2 regions of the Cupriavidus sp. 291-E7 genome follow, and region 2 is predicted to be linked to the other one. Evidence: predicted binding sites of a transcription regulator. Region 2 holds the regulator's gene; the other holds the start of a gene.

Region 1 (3,323 bases), 170 kb from region 2:
GGTGATCACGCGGTGGGTGGTGTCGTCGATTTCGAAGCGCAGGCCGATCGACGTGGTCTTGAGTACATCGACCAGTTCTTCCACCGCCGCTGTCATGTTGGGCGGGGTGTCGCCGGAGCCGGTGTAGGCATCCATGTTCTGGCTTGCGGACACCGGACGAACGGCACCAGCGGCCGTGGCCGGCACGGAGGGTGCGGGACCAATGGCCGCGGGTTCGGCGGAAATGCGTGCCGCCGGCATGGAAACGGGTTGAGTGGATGCCATGATCAGCTCCGTCCGGTAGGGCAGGAAGAACACTACGGTTGAAATGCTTTGCAGGCAGCGGTCTGCCTGCAAAACACTCCAGCAAAAAAACCGGGCCTTGCGGCCCGGTTTCTTGCGGCGATGCGATTAACGCAGCAGCGACAGCACGTTTTGCGTGGTCTGGTTCGCTTGCGACAGCACCGACGTACCAGCTTGTTGCAGGATCTGCGCGCGGGTCATGTTCGACACTTCCGTTGCGTAGTCAGCGTCTTCGATGCGCGAACGCGAAGCCGACAGGTTGTTCACCGTCGTGCTCAGGTTGTTGATCGTCGATTCGAAGCGGTTCTGCACAGCACCCAGGCTCGAGCGCAGGTTGTCAACCGTTGCCAGGGCCTTGTCCAGCGTGGCCAGCGGGTTGGTCGTGGCAGCTTGCTGGAAGTCCGAAGCTTGCAGCGACGAACCGGTCAGCGTGAAGCCAGCGGTGCTACCGTTGACCGAAGCGTCGCTCGGCTTGACGGCGATGTACATCGTCATCGACGTGGCCGTGCCGTTACCAGCGAAGCCCTTCGAGCTCAGAGCGGCGTCGTCGGAAGCGGTCAGGCCGTTCATGCTCACTTGCACGAACCAGTTGCCCTTCGAATCGGACACCACGGATTGCGAGTTCACCGAAGCGCCGGTGCCCAGGCCCAGAGCGCGCTGGATGTCAGCGTTGGCAACGCCGGTGGCCGAAGCGGCCGTCACCGGGGTAGCGGAACCCAGAGCTGCTTGAGCCGAGGTGCTGTCGATGGCAGCCGTTGCGCCTTGCGGGCCGGCAACGCTGAAGCCTGCAACGCCCAGGGTCTTCGACGTGATTTGTTTCAGGGCGATCGAAATCGTTTCGCTGTCGTTGGCGCCAACCTGGATCGACATGTTTTGATCCTTGGCCAGGACCTTCACGCCGTTGAACTGGGTCTGAGCCGACACGCGGTCGATTTCCGACAGACGTTGCTTGATTTCGTCCTGGATCGACTTCAGGTCCGACGACGAGTTCGTGCCGTTGGCGGCTTGCACCGACAGTTCACGCACACGTTGCAGGTTGTTGTTGACTTCGCTCAGCGCGCCTTCGGTCGTTTGAGCGATCGAGATACCGTCGTTGGCGTTACGCGAAGCTTGCGTCAGGCCCTTGATGTTGGCGGTGAAGCGGTTGGCGATAGCCTGGCCAGCTGCATCGTCCTTGGCGCTGTTGATACGCAGACCCGACGACAGGCGTTGGATAGCGCTGTTCAGCGACGACTGCGACGTGTTCAGGTTGCTCTGCGTTTGCAGCGACAGAATGTTGGTGTTGATGACTTGCGCCATGGTACGACTCCTATTTGCAATGTTTTAGGCATTCCGGCGGGTGCCGTAACGTTGGCTGCCTGCTAAGCAGGACGTAGAGTGCCTCCGTTGCAAAGGTTATCGACCGTGGGTGAGAAGACTTTAGAGTGACTTTTGAGCGAGTTGCGGGCGTAGCCGGATCTGGTGTATGGGCCGTGTTGAGCCTGACAACCGGCCATTTCCGGCCCCTGAGTTTGTGTGCCTCTATATATATAGGCGCACGGGCGGCGGCACCGGCGCTGTCCGGCCCGCCAGGCCCGGCCGGGCGGTTCAGCGGCGCTTGCGTGTGCGTGGAATGAAGATGCGCACGAAGTCCGGCGACTCCTCGGCATCGAGCATCGCCGTGGCGTCGTTGGACGCGTGGGCGGGCGTCACCACCGTGATGGCGCGCTTGTAGATCAATGTGGGGGTGGGATCCTCCGCGGAGCGTCCGAGCAGGATCATGTAATTGTCCGATGACAGCACGATGCCGTTCAGTCGCGTGCCGTTTGACAGATGCACCACCACTGCGGCGCGGCTGGCACTGTGCGCGGCGAACTGCAACTGCTGCAGCTTTCTGCTGGGTCTGGGAGCCTTGATTTCCTTCTTCACAACTTCTCCGGAAGAGCCCGCGAGGGTTCTGGCGGCTGACAACGGTCCGATGATCAGTAACTACGGCTGGCGTCGCACTAAAAGTGACGTCGAGCGCGAGCTGATCGCGGCGAGAATTGAAACATTCGCTCTCGGAACCGGCGCTGGGACGTGGCGCCATGATTGCAGCTGACAGGCGTTTCACGAAAGTGGATAGCACTGCCCAGCTGCCGGATATGGTCGGCGCTGCCAGGAGAGAAGGGGAATACTTCAGGCGGGAGAGTAACAAAGTTTTACAACCGTTGACGAAGCACCGGATGACCTGAGCCTAGAGGAAAAGCTCTATTTATTCAGTTGCCGCTTAATAGTGATTTGTGTAGCACTTTTCGGATTTGTTTCATCGGCTGTAATTGACGCCTGCTCCACAACCCGCGCCAGCTAAAGGTTTCCGGGAAGCGTCCGTTATTCATCGATAAGAATAAAAGTGCGCTAGACCATCATTTTTAGCATTCAAGTGGCCCATCAGTTACATCCGCTATCGGGGGAATCCCTGATAGAAGCGCGATTTACACCTCATGTAAGCGGGTTTATATTCCGGGTTCGGGTCCGGGTACAGCCGGTCCCTTCACAGCAGTCCTGAAAGCCTACGAGCACCCCGCGCGTGGGCTTCTTTTTTTTCAGCCCGCGTCCTTCGCGGCGATCCGTCTGTTTGCGGTGTCTGCCACGTCCGCCGGTTGCTGCGGCTCGGAATGCACGGGTCAGATTAGACGCCACCCGCCGCACCCCCAATTTGTGGAAGAGCAGCGACTTTTCCCCTCAATTCAAATATTCGCTCAAGTGCCCTGCATCCCGCGCCGTTACCGGGCGGTGCGATGCCCCGTGACGGGCGAATGCAGCGCGTACAAACACAAACGAACAGAGCGAAAGGTACGACGTGATGGGCTTGCGGAAAATGGGTATCGGCGCGCGGATGTTGCTGGCGTTCCTGGCCGTGGTGGTACTGCTTGCAGCGGTGGCCACGCTGGGTGTCAGGGCACTGAGCGGCATGAACGACGCGATGCATCAGGCCGTGGAGCAGCGCCTGATGCGGGTGATGGACCTGAAGGTCGCCAAGGAGCAGGGACTGACGATCGGCATCCTGGTACGCGATGCCG
Region 2 (3,323 bases):
GCGCCACGCTGGCTGCCGCGCGCACGGTGGTCAACCTGAATGCTTCGCTGCCGACGGCGGCCACGCTGGCACGCTGGCAACAGCTGGGCGAGCGCTGGATTGCCGGCACGCGCAAGACCACGCGCGTGATCGCCGAAGGTCTGGCCAACAAGCTGGATACGGTTGCCGACACGCTGACCTTCCATGCCATCGGCGACGTCACGTGCCGCGACCGCGCTGCCGCGCACTGGCTCGCACACTGCCTGGTTCGTATTCCCGAAGGCCAGGTCCGTACTGCCGCGCGTGGCCGTGGCAATGCCGCCGAAACCGGTATCGAAGCCTGCCTGGTCGTGTCGCGCATGATCGATCTTGAAACCGGTGACACGCTGTCCGTCGAATACGTGCTGTGCGATCCGGCCCTGGCTGGCGACGCCGCGCAGGTGGCACGGTGGTCGCAGTGGACGACGGCTACCGACGAGCAGTTCCGCACGCTGCGTCATGCGATGGAGCACTTCGCGCAGGATGGCGACGCGGACACGTCGCTGTGCGCCGGCATGGTGTCGCTGCAGCTGGGCCTGACCGCGCTGCGACTCCAACATACGCCCACGCCGACCGCACCGGCATTCCTGTCGCGTCTGGCCGGCCGTGCTTCGGCGCGCGTCAATGCACCGGTGGCAGGTGCCGTGCTCAACGAAGGCATGGGCCGCCTGCTGGCGCTGCTGGACGTGCTTGAGAACTATCCGGGCCGCAGCATGGCGCCGGCACCGTCCATGATGGACGAAACGTCGGGATCGGCCACCTCCGCAATGCAGGCGATGGCCGCCATCGATGCCGTGCCGCAGCTTGCGGCCGCTGGGGAGTAAGCCTTGAACCTGATGGGCTCCGATCAGGCCGAAAGCCTGCGCCGCCTGCTGGCGCCGCGCGTCACGCGGCGCATTGCGGTGGTTGGCGCGGAACAGGGCGTCGGCACCACCACGGTGGCGCTGGGCCTGGCCAATGCGCTGGCGATGCAGGGCGAACGCGTGCTGCTGGTGGACGAAGATCAGTACGGCGCGCGCGCCATGCGGCTGGCCGGCGCCAGTCCCGTCGCCACGCTGGCCGATGTGCTCGATGGTCGCGTGGCGTTCGGCACCGCGGTTGGCACGCGGCCCGCCACGGGTATTGCCGTGCTGCAGGCGGGGCCGGCGCTGGTTGGTGCGTTGCCTGACGAGCGCGCGATGTCGTCGCGGCTGCCAGACGTTCGTTCCGTGCTGGTGGATGCGCGCCGCGACATCACCGGCGCATTGACGCCGCTGGCCGGCGTGGCTCACAACTTTGTGATCGTCATGCGCCCGGAGGCCACGTCGATCACCGCCGCCTATGCCTGCATCAAGCGGCTGCATCACGAATACGCATGCCGTCATTTCCAGCTGGTCGTCAATATGGCGGCCGCGGAGGGGACGGTCACGGCGCTCGCGCGCAACCTGGCCCGCACGGCGAGCCAGTACCTGGGCGTGGAGGCCAGCCTGGCAGGGTACCTGCCGATGGATCCGCTGGTGGCGCGTGCGCTCCAGTTGGGGCGGTGTGTGGTGGAGGCGTACCCCGCCGCCGCGGCGACCGGAGCGTTGCGGCACGTCGCCAGTGGTATCGGCGCATGGCCGCTGCGCGAAGCATCGTCCCTGGGAATGGCCTCGGCCGTTCCCGCATAAGCAAGAACAAGAAGTCTCGACAGGACCGGAAACTCAGCCTGCCAGCAGCCGATTTCAGCCTCTCCGGCGCTGGCGCTAACTGTAAGCATTTAACGAGAGTTCCACCATGTATACGATTCAGGGAAAGCTCGAGCAGGCGGACGTGGTCAAGTCACACGCGTCACTGGTGCGCCGCATTGCGCTCCAGCTGGCGGCCAAGCTGCCCGCCAGCGTGCAGATCGACGACCTGATACAGGCCGGCATGATCGGCCTGCTCGATGCCGCCAAACGCTATGAAGACAATCATGGCGCGCGGTTCGAGACCTATGCGAGCCAGCGCATCCGTGGCGCCATGCTGGACGAGGTGCGCGCCAACGACTGGCAATCGCGCAGCCTGCGCCAGTTCACGCGCAAGATCGAGCGCACGCAGCGCCAGCTGGAACAGAAGCTCGGCCGTACGCCGATCGACTCCGAAGTGGCCAAGGAACTCGAGATGCCGCTCGAGGAATACCAGGAGCTGCTGAACGAGGTCTACGGCTGCCAGCTGCTGCACTATGAAGATTTCGAGCGCTCGGGCGAAGAGGATTTTCTGGATCGGCACCTGGGCGTGACCGACGATGCCAATCCGCTGACCGTGCTGATGGAGTCCGGCATGCGCGACGCGCTGATCCGCGCCATCGACAAGTTGCCGGAGCGCGAGAAGCTCGTGCTGTCGCTCTGTTACGACCAGGAGCTGAATCTGCGTGAAATCGGCGCCGTGCTGGAAGTGACCGAATCGCGCGTGTGCCAGATCCGCAGCCAGGCCATTGGGCGCCTGCGCACACAACTGCGCGGAATGCTGTGATGCGGCGCGCCCTGGTCCTGGCCGTGCTGTGCGTGACGGGGACCGTGGCGTCGCATGCGCAGACGCCCGCGCCCGTCTTCACGAAAGCCACCTACGAGCTTACGGGTTCGCGCTTTGCATGGACGGCATCGTCCGTCGGGCCGCAGATCGTGAGCAAGGGCCAGCGGGCGCTGTCCGAACCCGTGGTGCCGCTGGCGACGATGCCGCAAGCGCTGGGCCGGATCACGTCGGTACGTTGGCGCTACAGCTTCACCCGCCCGCCACCCGTGGACCTGCAGGCGTATCTGTGCAATGCGGATCGCTGCGTGCTGTTGCCCGGCGCCGAGGGCAAAACCGACGCCTTCGTCGGCGACGATGCCACCAAGGGCTTCGTTTTCGCCTATCGCATCCCCGGCCAGGGCGGCATGACGCCGATGCTCCAGGGCCGCAGCAACGAGGTAACCGTCAGCTATCGCTGATGCTGTGTGCTGAGTTTTTGCACGTCAGGTGATGCACGGAAGGGCAAGGCAATCGTTCTCTTTGCGTTATCAGGGCGTTGAGGTTCTGCTTGCTGATTTGTCGCATGCGGAGCCGCTTGCCCTCTCCCCCGGCCCCTCTCCCGCAAGCGGGAGAGGGGAGAACACCCTCGGTGGTTCAAATTGCTATTGGGTTGCTCCCCTCGCCCATGAAATGGGAGAGGGGCTGGGGGAGAGGGCAAGCGCCCCCAACGCTACCGCCCCAGTTTTTCCAGCAATCCCTTCAGCACGGTTTGCTCGTCCGCCGACAACCCTGCGGCAATCCGCGCATCGTGCGCGCATACGGCAGCCGTGACTTGCTTCAGCGTCTTGCGTCCG

The links. The regulator FliA, encoded in region 2, starts transcription of late flagellar genes. The targets are predictions, from matches to a motif close to CTAAAGTTTNNNNNNNNNNNGCCGNTA.
Region 1: AC3FLX_RS12515 (FliC/FljB family flagellin) is a predicted target of FliA. The motif match lies at 1,679-1,705, and genes of this name have one in related genera.

Annotation. Positions count from the first base shown of each region.
Region 1 is NZ_JBYOJV010000006.1:89,611-92,933, reverse strand. It holds gene AC3FLX_RS12520 (flagellar protein FlaG) at 1-264, opposite strand, end outside; gene AC3FLX_RS12515 (FliC/FljB family flagellin) at 391-1,581, opposite strand; gene AC3FLX_RS12510 (RNA chaperone Hfq) at 1,870-2,190, opposite strand; gene AC3FLX_RS12505 (methyl-accepting chemotaxis protein) at 3,107-3,323, shown strand, end outside.
Region 2 is NZ_JBYOJV010000006.1:264,322-267,644, reverse strand. It holds gene flhF (flagellar biosynthesis GTPase FlhF) at 1-842, shown strand, start outside; gene AC3FLX_RS13385 (MinD/ParA family ATP-binding protein) at 855-1,667, shown strand; gene AC3FLX_RS13380 (RNA polymerase sigma factor FliA) at 1,774-2,490, shown strand; gene AC3FLX_RS13375 (flagellar protein FlhE) at 2,490-2,948, shown strand; gene AC3FLX_RS13370 (MarR family winged helix-turn-helix transcriptional regulator) at 3,200-3,323, opposite strand, start outside.